3 regions of the Buttiauxella sp. S19-1 genome follow, and region 1 is predicted to be linked to each of the others. Evidence: predicted binding sites of a transcription regulator. Region 1 holds the regulator's gene; each other region holds the start of a gene.

Region 1 (4,538 bases):
TCGAGCGGCAGTTTAGTGCCTGGTTCAGCGGTGATTTTAGTTATGTTGCGCACTCGGATTGGGTGAGCATGGACGAGATCTCGCCGTGGATGGGGCTGGCGGTGATTGCGGCAGAAGACCAGAAATTCCCTGATCACTGGGGGTTTGATGTAACGGCAATTGAAAAAGCTATTGCACATAATGAGCGAAATGAAAATCGCGTTCGTGGTGCATCCACACTCTCTCAGCAAACGGCGAAAAACCTATTCCTGTGGGATGGTCGTAGTTATCTGCGCAAAGGCCTGGAAGCGGGATTGACCCTTGGCATGGAAGTAGTCTGGACTAAACGCCGCATCCTGGCGGTTTACCTGAATATCGCGGAGTTTGGTGATGGGGTTTTTGGTGTGGAAGCCGCCTCGCAGCGCTATTTCCATAAACCTGCCAGCCGCCTTACGGCATCAGAAGCAGCACTTCTCGCAGCCGTTCTCCCTAATCCCATTCGCTTTAAAGCGAATGCACCTTCCGCTTATGTACACCAGCGTCAGCAATGGATTTTGCGCCAGATGCGCCAGCTAGGTGGCGAATCGTTTATGGCGCAGCATGAGTTGAAGTGAGCTAATTAGTCTTCGTCAAAACCGGCATTGAATAGCGCGATAACGGCGTTCAATGCCTGTTCTTCTTCGGGGCCAGTGACTTCAATTTCAATGTGACCCCCTTTAGCAGAATCCAGCATCAGCAATGCAATGACGCTATTGGCTTCAGCTTCCGTGCCAGCCTCGTTGCGCAGCATCACTTCGGCGTCAAAGCTTTGTACCAGTTCGAACAGCTTCATCGCTGGGCGTGCGTGCATGCCCAGTTTGTTGGTTATCTCAACGGTCTGTTTTACGGTCATGTTTTACGTTTTTCCAGCGTGCGGTGACGGGATTGCACGTTCTTGCCGCGTGAACGGAAATAATCTGCCAACTGTTCAGCGATATAAACTGAACGGTGTTTACCGCCGGTACAGCCAATCGCCACAGTTAGATAGCTGCGGTTATTGGTTTCCAGCATAGGTAACCATAGCTCAAGATAGCTACGCGTCTGGTAGATAAAATTGTGGACTTCGGTATGACGGTCGAGGAACGCAGCAACAGGTCTGTCCAGACCGGTCATCGGGCGCAGCTTCGGGTCCCAGTGCGGGTTTGGCAGGAAGCGCACATCGAACACGTAATCCGCATCAATCGGAATACCATGTTTAAAGCCAAAGGACTCGAACACCATTGTCAGCTCACGTTCACGTTTACCAAGCAAACGGGTACGCAGCATTTCCGCGAGCTCATGCACCGACATCTCAGAGGTGTCGATGATCAGATCGGCTCTGGATTTCAATGGCTCCAGCAAGTCACTTTCTTCATCTATCGCACTTTCCAGCGAGAGATTTTTACTGGAAAGCGGGTGCAAGCGGCGCGTGTCACTATAACGACGAATCAGCGTGTTGCGATCGGCATCAAGGAATAACAATTGTGGTGAGAATGAGTCAGGCAGATTGGTCATTGCCTGTTCAAAGATCTCCGGATTTTCCGGCATGTTACGCACGTCGATGCTGACTGCCGCAGAAATTTGGCGTTCTGCGAGGGTTTTAGCAAGATCAGGTAATAGCACCACTGGTAGGTTATCTACACAGTAGAATCCCATATCTTCTAGTGCACGCAAGGCTACAGACTTCCCTGAACCAGAGCGGCCGCTGACAATCATCAGCACCATGTTTTCACTCCCCCAACTTTTCTTGCTGCGGCATACCCGTGACCGCAGCCAGATTATTCACTTTCACTACCTTGTTCTGTTTCGGTAATGATCTGATAAAGCTCTTCATCGCTCTGTGCAGAACGCAGGCGGCGGCAAATCGTTTTGTCAGCCAGACGTTTTGCTACCAGAGACAAAGTATGTAAGTGCGTTTTTGTTTGATCCGCAGGAACAAGCAGCGCAAACATCAGGTCAACCGGTTGGTTATCGATGGCGTCAAAAGCGATAGGGGTTTCCAGTTTAATAAACACCCCAACGGCACGAGTCGTATCTTCTTCCAGTTTCCCATGGGGAATGGCGATGCCATTTCCGATACCGGTACTGCCCATGCGTTCGCGCGTCAATACAGCCTCAAATACCACTTGTGGTGGCAGGCCGAGCTGTTTTGCTGCCAGTTCACTGATGATTTCCAGTGCACGCTTTTTACTCTGGCAATGTACGTTGGTACGGGTACATTCCTTGTTCAGGACTTGACTAAGTTGTAGAGCAGAATCGTTGTTCATCATAAGTTCACCTAAGCACCCTGTTATGCTAACGGCCCGCTACTCCACGCAACGAGCCGTCTTTACCCTTCATACTTCAAGTTGCATATGCGTTGGCTTCCTCGCTCACCCCAGTCACTTACCAGAGTAAGCTCATGGGGATTCACTGTGTAGCCGCCTTTCTGCAACTCGAATTATTTTGGGTAACTGCTTAAACAGTTGCCCGGATTATCAGTGTTGTTTTAGTTTATCTTTATGTTTGGTTAACTGGCGAGCCAGTTTATCAATCAGACCGTCAATCGCCGCATACATATCCTGCCCTTCCGCGCTGGCATGAATTTCACCACCATTTACATGAAGCGTTGAATCGGCAATATGCGTGACTTTTTCCACTTTTAACACAATATAGACTTGGTTAATTCTATCGAAGTACTGCTCCAGTTTGGCAAACTTCGTACTCACAAATTCGCGCAGTGCGTCAGTGATTTCGACGTTATGTCCTGTAATGTTGAGCTGCATAGTGTCTTCCTTATCGGTTAAGTCAAACCAACTGTTTACGCTGATTTGACGGTGGTATGGATAAAGACTCTCGGTACTTCGCAACAGTGCGGCGTGCCACCATGATCCCCTGATCCGATAGCATAGTCGTTAACTTGCTATCACTCAGTGGTTTCGCAGGGTTTTCCGCAGCAATTAATTTCTTCACCAATGCACGAATTGCCGTCGAGGAGGCTTCACCTCCACCTTCGGTATTAACGTGGCTTGAGAAGAAATACTTCAATTCAAAAATGCCGCGTGGGCTATGTAAATATTTTTGCGTGGTCACTCGGGAAATGGTCGATTCATGCATTTCTACGACCTGAGCGATATCAGCAAGCACCATCGGTTTCATGTGCTCTTCGCCGTGTTCAAAAAAGCCTTGTTGCTGTTCAACGATACAGCGACTGACGCGCAGCAGCGTGTCGTTCCGGCTTTCCAGGCTCTTAATCAGCCACTTTGCTTCTTGCAGATTACTGCGAATAAATTGCGAGTCGCTGTCATTGCGGGCACTGGTGCCCATTGCAGCGTACTGCTGGTTTATTTTCAGGCGAGGGAGGCTGTCGGCATTGAGTTCTACAGTCCAGTGACCTTGCGTTTTTTTCACCAGAACATCCGGTATGACATATTCCGGTTCACCGGTCTGAATGGATTGCCCTGGGCGTGGGTCAAGAGACTGAATCAGGCACATTGCCTCTTTCAGCACCTCTTCTTTCAGACGGGTGACGCGCATCAGGCTGCGGAAGTCATGGTTAGCGAGCAGATCCAGGTGATCGCTGACAATCAAGCTGGCTTCGGTTAACCATGGCGTTTCGCGAGCGAACTGTGAAAGCTGTATGAGCAGGCAATCGCGTAGATCACGTGCGGCAACACCCACAGGATCGAAGCGTTGAACGCGTTTGAGTACGGCTTCCACTTCGTCGAGGGTGATTTCGTCATCACCCATGCTTTCCAGAATTTCTTCCAGAGAAACTGTGAGATAACCCATTTCGTCAACGGCATCGACAATAGAGGTCGCAATTGCTGTGTCAGTATCTGAAAACGGGGTGAGATCAACCTGCCACATCAGATAATCCTGAAGAGACTGGGTCGTTTCCCCCTGATAAACCGGCAATTCGTCGTCGATATAATCGCTTCCGGTTCCTGATGGAGTGCCTGCGGTGTAGATTTCGTCCCAACTGGTATCCAGCGGTAACTCGTCAGGCATTTCTTTTTGCTCAAGCGCCTCACGGGTATCTAACGCTTCGTTTTCACGTACTTCCTGAGTTTCAACTTCTTCATGCAGATCGGTTTGCTCAAGCAGTGGGTTACTTTCCAGTGCTTGCTGAAGTTCTTGCTGTAGCTCTAACGTCGAAAGTTGCAACAGACGAATTGCCTGCTGTAACTGGGGAGTCATAGCAAGTTGTTGGCTAAGCCGTAATTGCAAACCTTGCTTCATATTCAGAGCGAGCTTCCTCAGGTTATACTCGTCATACTTCGAGCTGCAGGGGTGTTGACTGCACTCCTTCACCCCAGTCACTTACTCAAGTAAGCTCCTGGGATGAACTCCCTTGTCGCCTACCTGCAACTCGAATTATTTTGAGTATAAATATTATAATTTTTACTACCCTATCAGAGTCTGAACTCTTCGCCCAGATACACGCGCTTAACATGCTCGTCTTCCAGGATTTCGGCTGGAGTGCCATGGGCGATTAAATGGCCCTGGCTTACGATGTAGGCACGTTCACAAACAGCCAGCGTTTCGCGTACGTTATGGTC
Region 2 (4,538 bases), on a different contig from region 1:
TTATCGCCACGATTTTCCCGGCTTTTAACGCTGTAATGGCTGCCTGCAAAGCGCCTTCGCGCTCAAGGTGTTGCTCATCACATTGCCAGCTGATTTGCGGCCCACATTCCGGGCAAGCGACAGGCTGCGCATGAAAGCGCCTGTCCATTGGTTCGCGGTACTCTTTTTCACACGCTGGGCAAAGTGGAAAAGCCGCCATCACCGTGTTTGGCCGGTCATACGGCATGGCATTAATAATGGTGAAGCGCGGGCCGCAGTGGGTGCAATTGATAAACGGATAGCGATAACGGCGATTGTTTGGATCGTTGAGTTCGCGCAGGCAATCCGGGCAGGTGGCGGCGTCGGGGACGATTTGTGTCTCCATCGCGCTGCTGTGACTGTGGCGAATGGTGAAATCCTGGGGTAGCGTTTCCCACTGCATTGGCGATTGTTCAAGGCTATCGATACGCGCCAGTGGCGGGCAATGGGCGTGAAGCCTGGTGATAAACGCATCGGCGGTGGATGTCAGGCGCACTAACACACCCGCGCCGTCATTGCAGACATCGCCGGTGAGGCTGAGTTGTTGCGCCAGTTGCCAGACGAATGGCCGGAAGCCAACGCCCTGCACTTTGCCGCGAATGCGTAGCATCACGCCGTTAAAATTCACAATTGTTCCTTAAAACTTTCGTCCTCACCCCAACTCTCTCCCACAGGAGAGGGGGGAATACTCCTTCTCCCTCAGGGAGAAGGTTGGGATGAGGGTTGTTTTTACACTTAAACTTCTACAGCCTGACGCAAACGCGCTTTCATATCGCTATAGGTCGTCTGAGCGTAGTTTTCTGCCCATTGCTGGTCGGCAATCTGGCTAACGTTGACCGCGCAATACTTGGTTTCCGGTGTTTTGGAAATCGGGTCCAGGTTGTCCTGCGTTAGCTCATTACACGCACCAATCCACCATTGGTAGGTCATGTAAACGGAGCCTACGTTAATGCGCTCGTTCACTTCTGCACGGCTGATAACTTTGCCGCGACGTGAACTGACCCACACCAGTTGCTTGTCTTTAATGCCGAGCAGGTTGGCGTCTGTCGGGTTCATTTGCACAAATCCAGGTTCATCGGCCAGGGTTTGCAGCGCCGCACAGTTGCCGGTCATCGAGCGGCAAGAGTAGTGGCCAACTTCACGCACGGTACACAGCACCAGCGGATATTCGGCATCTGGCACTTCGGCAGGCGCACGCCACTGCGCGGCAAAAAGCTGGCCTTTACCGTTTGGAGTATCGAACTTGCTGTCTTTGTAGAGATACGGCGTGCCAGGGTGGTCAAGCGTCGGGCACGGCCACTGAACATGGCCCATTTCACCCATTTTTTCCCAGGTCACACCAAAGAACAGCGGGCAGAGTTCGCGCAGTTCGTCCCAGATTTGCTGGTTGTTGTCGTAGTGCATCGGGTAGCCCATCTCGGTTGCGAGCAGGCTGATAATTTCCCAGTCACGTTTGACGTTGTATTTCGCATCAATGGCTTTTTCAAAACGCTGGAAGCCGCGGTCCGCACAGGTGAATACGCCACCGTGTTCGCCCCAGGAAGTCGCTGGCAAAATCACATCCGCCACTTCGGCGGTTTTGGTCATAAAGATGTCCTGCACTACCACAAAATCGAGCGCTTCAAACCCTTTGCGCACCAGGCCAAGATCGGCTTCGGTCTGCAACGGGTCTTCGCCCATGATGTAATAGGCTTTCATTTCACCTTCGATGGCCATATGCGGCACTTCGGTGATACGCACGCCGACTTTGTCGTCCATATCATCAACGTTGATGCCCCATGCTTTGGCAAATTTGGCACGAACGTCCGGGTCAACCACATCCTGATAGCCAGGGAACTGGTTCGGCAGTACGCCCATATCACACGCACCCTGCACGTTGTTTTGCCCACGTACCGGGCCAACGCCAACGTTTTCACGCCCCAGGTTACCGGTCAGCAGTGCCAGGCTTGATAAGCCTTTTACCACGTCGACTGCCTGACCAAACTGCGTCACGCCCATGCCCCACATGATGGTGGCTGAAGGAGCTGCGGCGAACGTCCGCATCGCCTGACGAACCTGATGCGCCGGTACGCCAGTCAAATGCTCAACGTCTTCTGGCGCGTAGCCTTTTACCACTTCACGGTAAGCATCCAGACCGTCAGTAAATTTCGCCACGTACTCTTTATCGTAGAGGTTCTCTTCGAGCAGCACGTAGCCAAAGGCATTCACCAGCGCCATATTACAGCCGTTTTTCAGCTGCAAATGTTGGTCTGCAATACGCGCGGTTTCGATGCGGCGCGGGTCACAAACAATGATTTTCGCGCCATTTTCTTTCGCTTTAATCACCCGACGCGCCACGATCGGGTGCGAATCGGCGCAGTTATAACCAAATACCAACAGGCATTTTGAATGTTCGATGTCGCCGATGGAGTTACTCATCGCGCCATTTCCCAGCGTCACCTGCAAACCCGCCACCGACGGCCCGTGGCAAACACGCGCACAGCAATCGACGTTGTTGGTATGCAGCACACCGCGGGCAAACTTCTGCATCACATAGTTAGTTTCGTTACCCGTTCCGCGTGACGAACCGGTCGTCATAATGGAACGCGGGCCATATTGATCTTTAATCGCTTTCAGGCGTTTCGCGGTATAGCTAATGGCTTCATCCCAGCTAACAGGCTGGAGCTTGCCGCCTTTTTCATAACGAATCATCGGCTGCGTCAGACGCGGTGTGAGCAGTTTTGTGTCGTTGAGAAAATCCCAGCCGTAATAGCCTTTCAGGCAGAGTTCATTTTGGTTCGTCACGCCATCAGCCGCTTCGGCACGGATAATTTTATTCTTCTCAACAACCAGTTTGAGTTTGCAGCCTGCGCCACAGTAAGGGCAGACGCTGGTAATTTTTTTCATCAGTAACAGACCTGTTAAAAGTGAAGTTAAAGGGGTTTAGAAATAAATAGATGAAGTCGCATCAAACGCAGCACGGCGGCGTTTTTCGATATTCATTTGTTCAAGTTTGTTGCGATCAACGCAGATAATGGCGTTGGTTGGGCAGGCTTCCATACAGGCCGGGCCTTCTGCACGGGTGTGGCAAAGGTCGCACTTATTCGCTTCGGCTTTTTCAGCCATCACGTTAAGACCCGCGCCGCTGTTACGCACAACCGGGCGAACAACCACTTCCATCGCGCCATATGGGCAGGCAACCACGCAGGTTTTGCAGCCGATGCAGCGTTCCTGCATCACATTCACAAAGCCATGTTCGCGGCTGATAGCCCCGTTAGGGCAGACGTTGGCGCAAGGTGCGTCTTCGCACTGGCGGCACATCGTTGCGGTAGAAACATTCACGCCTTTAACCACGTGAATACGAGGCAGGAAAGTTTGCGGTGTTAATGCCGCGCAATCCTGTGCTTCCTGGTGGGACACGACACAGGCCACTTCGCAAGTGCGACAGCCAATACATTTGCTCGAATCAGCAATGATGAAGCGGTTCATCAGAGACTCCTGGATAGAGTGTTTTTTATAAGACTGCTTTAGGCATACATAAAGTGTGCCAACTTTGAAACTAGCGTGATTCAAGGCTTTGCGCATTGATCCGGGGTGGGATGACAGTGACATCGACACATTTGACGATGTCATTTGGGCAGATGACAGAGAGTGGATTGAGTTGCCCTCACCAGGAGATAAACGGCTTTTCCTGGCCGTTCAAACTCAGGTAATCGATAACAATGAAGTAGTGTCAATATCAAATATATTAATAATATATTTTCTTTTTTAATTAAATGGTTTTATTTGTGAGGTTTATCATTGGTTTTAATAATGACTATATAATACTTAATAACTATTTAAGTATAAAGGTAATAATATTTGTGATAGCGTGCCACCCCAAATTATTACATAAATCTCAGCCATTGAGATAACGCTGTGATCTGTTATGTATTGTTTAATTTATGCGTATGAGTCTATATAAGGGATTGGATGCCAAACATAGTAAATGCATTAATGACTTATGTCAGAAATACTAAGGGTAAATACAATTATTTTAGCCAGAGTGCTTACATGAGGAAGTACGGTTGGTCAGGTACCGATCGAACAAAGTTGGGTGGTGTGTGGACTGGAGCAACAGGGAAAAAGGATATTCAGGGCAAGGAAATATATGGATTGGGGGGGGCTTGTTATGGATTTAGCGCAGCTTACCTTATTTCACCTCCGCATTCGTGCAATGTTGAGAATTATTTTCATTTGCCAAAAACTCAGAGCATTATTCGTGGGGTTATGAATCTCCAATATCAACATTATCATGTTGCTTTGGCGTATACCTCACTTCCCAGAGAAGAAATATTTAATGAGATTGTAAGAATAGAAGGTCATATTCGTTATAGAGGTATGGTCAGACTAAGTAGAGTATCGGCATCAGCTTTGATGAATGAATTGGTAATGAATGGTAAGCATGAAATAAATATGGTTAACGCAAGCGTTGGGCATTCCGTTGCTCTGAAGATAGCCGCTCGCGATATTTGTTTCTTTGATTCTAATTTGGGTGAAAT
Region 3 (4,538 bases), on a different contig from region 1:
CGCGATGTCCATCTTCGCGAAGTTTGTTCATCACGGTGATAACTTCTGTGCGTAACCCGACAAAGATAGCCTGCCAACCGGCGGAAAATTGATCGAAGCTCAGTGCCATGCCCATTTCTTCACAGACCGCTTCAGCAAACTCTTCATCACTAATTTGCCCACGCTCGTGGCGTTTGAAAGCCTCCCCCATCACAAAGCTTTTTTGCAAATTCGCTAGCGGTATACGGCTGTAATCGCTCCATACCCCCATCACGCGGTTGAAGTCGATATCAACAATGACGTTGCCTAAATCAAAGATATACAGCATAAGCCTCTCCTTTGCGTATGGACAAATAACTGTAGCGGTAAAGGGAGGCTTTGACTATCGGCGGGTTTGCAATGATGCAGGTTCTGCGAGCAACAGTGCAAAAAAAAGCCCCGCCTAAACAGGCAGGGCTTCAATGCTTTGCAGGAAAGAAACTTACGCTTCTTTGCCGCCACGACCCGCGCGTTTGCGGTCGTTTTCAGTCAGGTGACGTTTACGAATACGGACAGAAGTTGGAGTCACTTCTACCAGTTCGTCGTCATCGATGAATTCCAGAGCTTGCTCCAGAGACATCTTCAGTGCTGGGACCAGAGTGGTTGCTTCGTCAGTACCAGAAGCACGCATGTTGGTCAGTTTCTTACCGGTCAGGCAGTTTACAGTCAGGTCGTTAGAACGACTGTGAATACCGATGATCTGGCCTTCGTAAACTTCTGCACCGTGGCCCAGGAACAACTTGCCGCGATCTTGCAGACCGAACAGAGCAAACGCAACCGCTTTACCCTGGCCGTTAGAGATCAGCACGCCGTTCTGACGCTGGCCGATTTCGCCTGGTTTCACGTCGTCGTAATGGCTGAATGTGGAGTACAGCAGACCCGTACCAGAAGTCATGGTCATGAACTCAGTACGGAAGCCAATCAGGCCACGTGCTGGAATCAGGTAATCCAGACGGATACGGCCTTTGCCGTCAGGGATCATGTCTTTGACATCGCCCTTACGCTCGCCCATCGCCTGCATCACAGAACCCTGGTGCTGTTCTTCGATATCCAGAGTCACGTTCTCGAACGGCTCTTGCATACGACCATCGATCATACGGTTGATTACTTTCGGACGGGACACAGCCAGTTCGAAGCCTTCACGACGCATGTTTTCGATAAGAACAGACAGGTGCAGCTCACCACGACCGGATACACGGAATGCATCCGCATCTTCGGTTTCTTCAACACGCAGTGCGACGTTGTGCACCAGCTCTTTGTTCAGGCGGTCAAGGATCTGACGAGAGGTAACAAATTTACCTTCTTTGCCACAGAACGGAGAGGTGTTGACGTTGAAGAACATGGTAACAGTTGGTTCATCAACAGACAGTGCTGGCAGCGCTTCAACATTTTGCGTGTCGCAAAGGGTGTCGGAGATGTTCAGCTCGCCCAGACCGGTAATCGCGATGATGTCGCCGGCTTCCGCTTCGGTGGATTCAATACGCTCCAGGCCGAGGTGGGTCAGTACTTTACCGACTTTACCGTTACGAGTTTTACCTTCGCTGTCGATGATAGTGATTTGCTGGTTAGGCTTCACTTTACCGCGTTTGATGCGACCGATGCCGATAACACCAACGTAGTTGTTGTAATCGAGCTGGGAGATTTGCATCTGGAACGGACCATCAAGGTCAACGCTTGGTGCTTTAACGTGGTCAACAATCGCCTGGTACAGCGGGGTCATGTCTTCCGCCATATCACCGTGATCGTTACCTGCGATACCCATCAACGCTGATGCGTAGATGATTGGGAAATCGAGTTGCTCGTCAGTAGCGTCAAGGTTTACGAACAGGTCGAACACCTGATCAACAACCCAGTCAGGACGCGCGCCAGGACGGTCAACTTTGTTGATAACAACAATTGGCTTCAAACCATGAGCAAATGCCTTCTTGGTTACGAAGCGCGTCTGCGGCATTGGGCCATCCATTGCATCAACGACCAGCAGAACGGAGTCTACCATGGACATTACACGTTCAACTTCACCACCGAAGTCGGCGTGCCCAGGGGTATCAACGATATTGATACGGTAGTCATTCCATTTGATAGCGGTGTTTTTAGCGAGGATGGTAATCCCACGCTCTTTCTCCAAATCGTTGGAGTCCATCACGCGTTCAGTGGCTTCAGCACGGTCGTTACTGAAAGTACCAGATTGCTGCAGCAGCTTATCAACCAGGGTAGTTTTACCATGGTCAACGTGCGCGATGATGGCGATATTACGCAGATTTTCGATCACAACTTTGCCTCAGGCATTAGAAATAGCGCGTTATTGTACACGTATTAATCGAAGGACATAACAGGATCACAAAGAACTTTTACAAACAATGTTGAAAGTAAGGGTTTGTGATCGCTTTCACGGAGCAAAAAAGGGAGCCACAACGAAAATTGCACCAATATGGTGCTCAAATCTCAGACTGAAGCACTACATTGGTGCAAACTATCCATCATGGTGCATCCCTTTTGCACTATGGTGCGCATGATAGCGCCTTTTTAGGGTAATTTAAAAGTTGGCACAGATTTCGCTTTAAACATTTTAGGGCGAATAGCCAAACGAAGAAAGTATTGAACACCTCGTTACCACGACGACAATGACCAATCCGGGAGAGTTAAGTATGTCCGCTGAACACGTTTTGACGATGCTGAATGAACACGAAGTGAAGTTTGTAGATTTGCGCTTCACTGACACCAAAGGTAAAGAACAGCACGTCACTATCCCTGCTCATCAGGTTACTGCTGACTTCTTCGAAGAAGGCAAAATGTTTGATGGTTCTTCAATTGGTGGCTGGAAAGGCATCAATGAATCCGACATGGTTCTGATGCCAGATGCATCTACCGCTGTTATTGACCCATTCTTCGCTGATTCTACGCTGATCATTCGTTGCGACATTCTTGAGCCTGGCACCATGCAGGGTTATGACCGCGATCCACGCTCCATTTCCAAGCGTGCTGAAGACTACCTGCGTTCTACTGGCATCGCCGATACCGTACTGTTCGGGCCAGAACCAGAGTTCTTCTTGTTCGACGACGTTCGTTTCGGTAGCTCCATCTCCGGTTCTCACGTGGCTATCGATGATATCGAAGGCGCATGGAACAGCGGCACCAAATACGAAGGCGGCAACAAAGGCCACCGTCCTGCTGTTAAAGGCGGTTACTTCCCAGTTCCTCCGGTTGACTCCGCACAAGACCTGCGTTCTGCAATGTGTCTGACTATGGAGCAAATGGGCCTGGTTGTTGAAGCTCACCACCACGAAGTAGCAACTGCTGGTCAGAACGAAGTGGCTACCCGCTTCAACACCATGACTAAAAAAGCAGATGAGATTCAGATCTACAAATATGTGGTTCACAACGTTGCTCATGCTTACGGCAAAACAGCGACCTTTATGCCAAAACCAATGTTTGGCGATAACGGTTCTGGTATGCACTGCCATATGTCCCTGGCTAAGAACGGTGTAAACCTGTTCGCTGGTGACAAATATGCTGGCCTGTCTGAGCAAGCGCTGTACTACATCGGCGGTGTTATCAAACACGCTAAAGCCATCAACGCCCTGGCTAACCCAACCACCAACTCCTACAAGCGTCTGGTCCCGGGTTACGAAGCTCCAGTTATGCTGGCTTACTCTGCAGCTAACCGTTCCGCTTCAATCCGTATCCCAGTAGTTGCGTCTCCGAAAGCACGTCGTATCGAAGTGCGCTTCCCGGACCCAGCGGCTAACCCGTACCTGTGCTTCGCAGCACTGCTGATGGCTGGTCTTGATGGTATCAAGAACAAAATCCATCCGGGCGAAGCAATGGACAAAAACCTGTACGACTTGCCTCCAGAAGAAGCAAAAGAGATCCCACAAGTTGCAGGCTCTCTGGAAGAAGCACTGAACTGCCTGAACGAAGACCGCGAGTTCCTGACTGCGGGCGGCGTGTTCACTGATGAAGCTATCGATGCTTACATCGCGCTGCGTATCGAAGAAAACGACCGCGTGCGTATGACTCCGCACCCAGTCGAGTTTGAACTGTATTACAGCGTTTAATGACGTTGAGCAGATTGCTGACAAAATTCACTAAACAGGTGTTGTAGGGCTGCGCTTATCCGACCTACGAAGTGGTTTGTCATCAGTCTCAGAAGATTTTTAGTTGCCGTGGAAACTTTTAGCCCATCTCAGGATGGGCTTTTTTCTCCACAAATAATCTGCTGCAACAATATCTTTTGCTGCCAGGAAACTATAATGCACCATCACAGTGCAAATTATCGGAGACTGCTGTATGGCAACCGGCACGCTGCCCGATGCTGGGCAGATCCTGAATTCTTTAATCAATAGCATTTTACTGGTCGATGACGAACTGGCGGTGCATTACGCCAATCCGGCGGCACAGCAACTTTTGGCGCAAAGTTCACGCAAGCTGTACGGCACACCGTTACCAGAGCTGTTGAGTTACTTTTCACTAAATATTGGCTTGATGCAGGAAAGCCTGACCTCCGGCCAGGGTTTTACCGA

What was found. The regulator sigma-54, encoded in region 1, starts transcription at its own class of promoters, with help from an activator protein. The targets are predictions, from matches to a motif close to GTTGGCACANNTTTCGCTNT.
Region 2: hydN (electron transport protein HydN) is a predicted target of sigma-54. The motif match lies at 3,530-3,549, and genes of this name have one in related genera.
Region 3: glnA (glutamate--ammonia ligase) is a predicted target of sigma-54. The motif match lies at 2,558-2,577, and genes of this name have one in related genera.

What each region holds. Positions count from the first base shown of each region.
Region 1 covers NZ_JAHWLU010000002.1:61,980-66,517, forward strand. Annotated here, with positions in the region: gene mtgA (monofunctional biosynthetic peptidoglycan transglycosylase) at 1-593, shown strand, start outside; gene npr (PTS phosphocarrier protein NPr) at 599-871, opposite strand; gene rapZ (RNase adapter RapZ) at 868-1,722, opposite strand; gene ptsN (PTS IIA-like nitrogen regulatory protein PtsN) at 1,776-2,267, opposite strand; gene hpf (ribosome hibernation promoting factor) at 2,475-2,762, opposite strand; gene rpoN (RNA polymerase factor sigma-54) at 2,785-4,218, opposite strand; gene lptB (LPS export ABC transporter ATP-binding protein) at 4,392-4,538, opposite strand, start outside.
Region 2 covers NZ_JAHWLU010000151.1:4,892-9,429, forward strand. Annotated here, with positions in the region: gene hypF (carbamoyltransferase HypF) at 1-628, opposite strand, end outside; gene fdhF (formate dehydrogenase subunit alpha) at 754-2,904, opposite strand; gene hydN (electron transport protein HydN) at 2,941-3,486, opposite strand; partial or broken gene MES37_RS21955 (hypothetical protein) at 3,970-4,538, shown strand, end outside.
Region 3 covers NZ_JAHWLU010000045.1:16,478-21,015, forward strand. Annotated here, with positions in the region: gene yihX (glucose-1-phosphatase) at 1-307, opposite strand, end outside; gene typA (ribosome-dependent GTPase TypA) at 461-2,287, opposite strand; gene glnA (glutamate--ammonia ligase) at 2,664-4,073, shown strand; gene glnL (nitrogen regulation protein NR(II)) at 4,306-4,538, shown strand, end outside.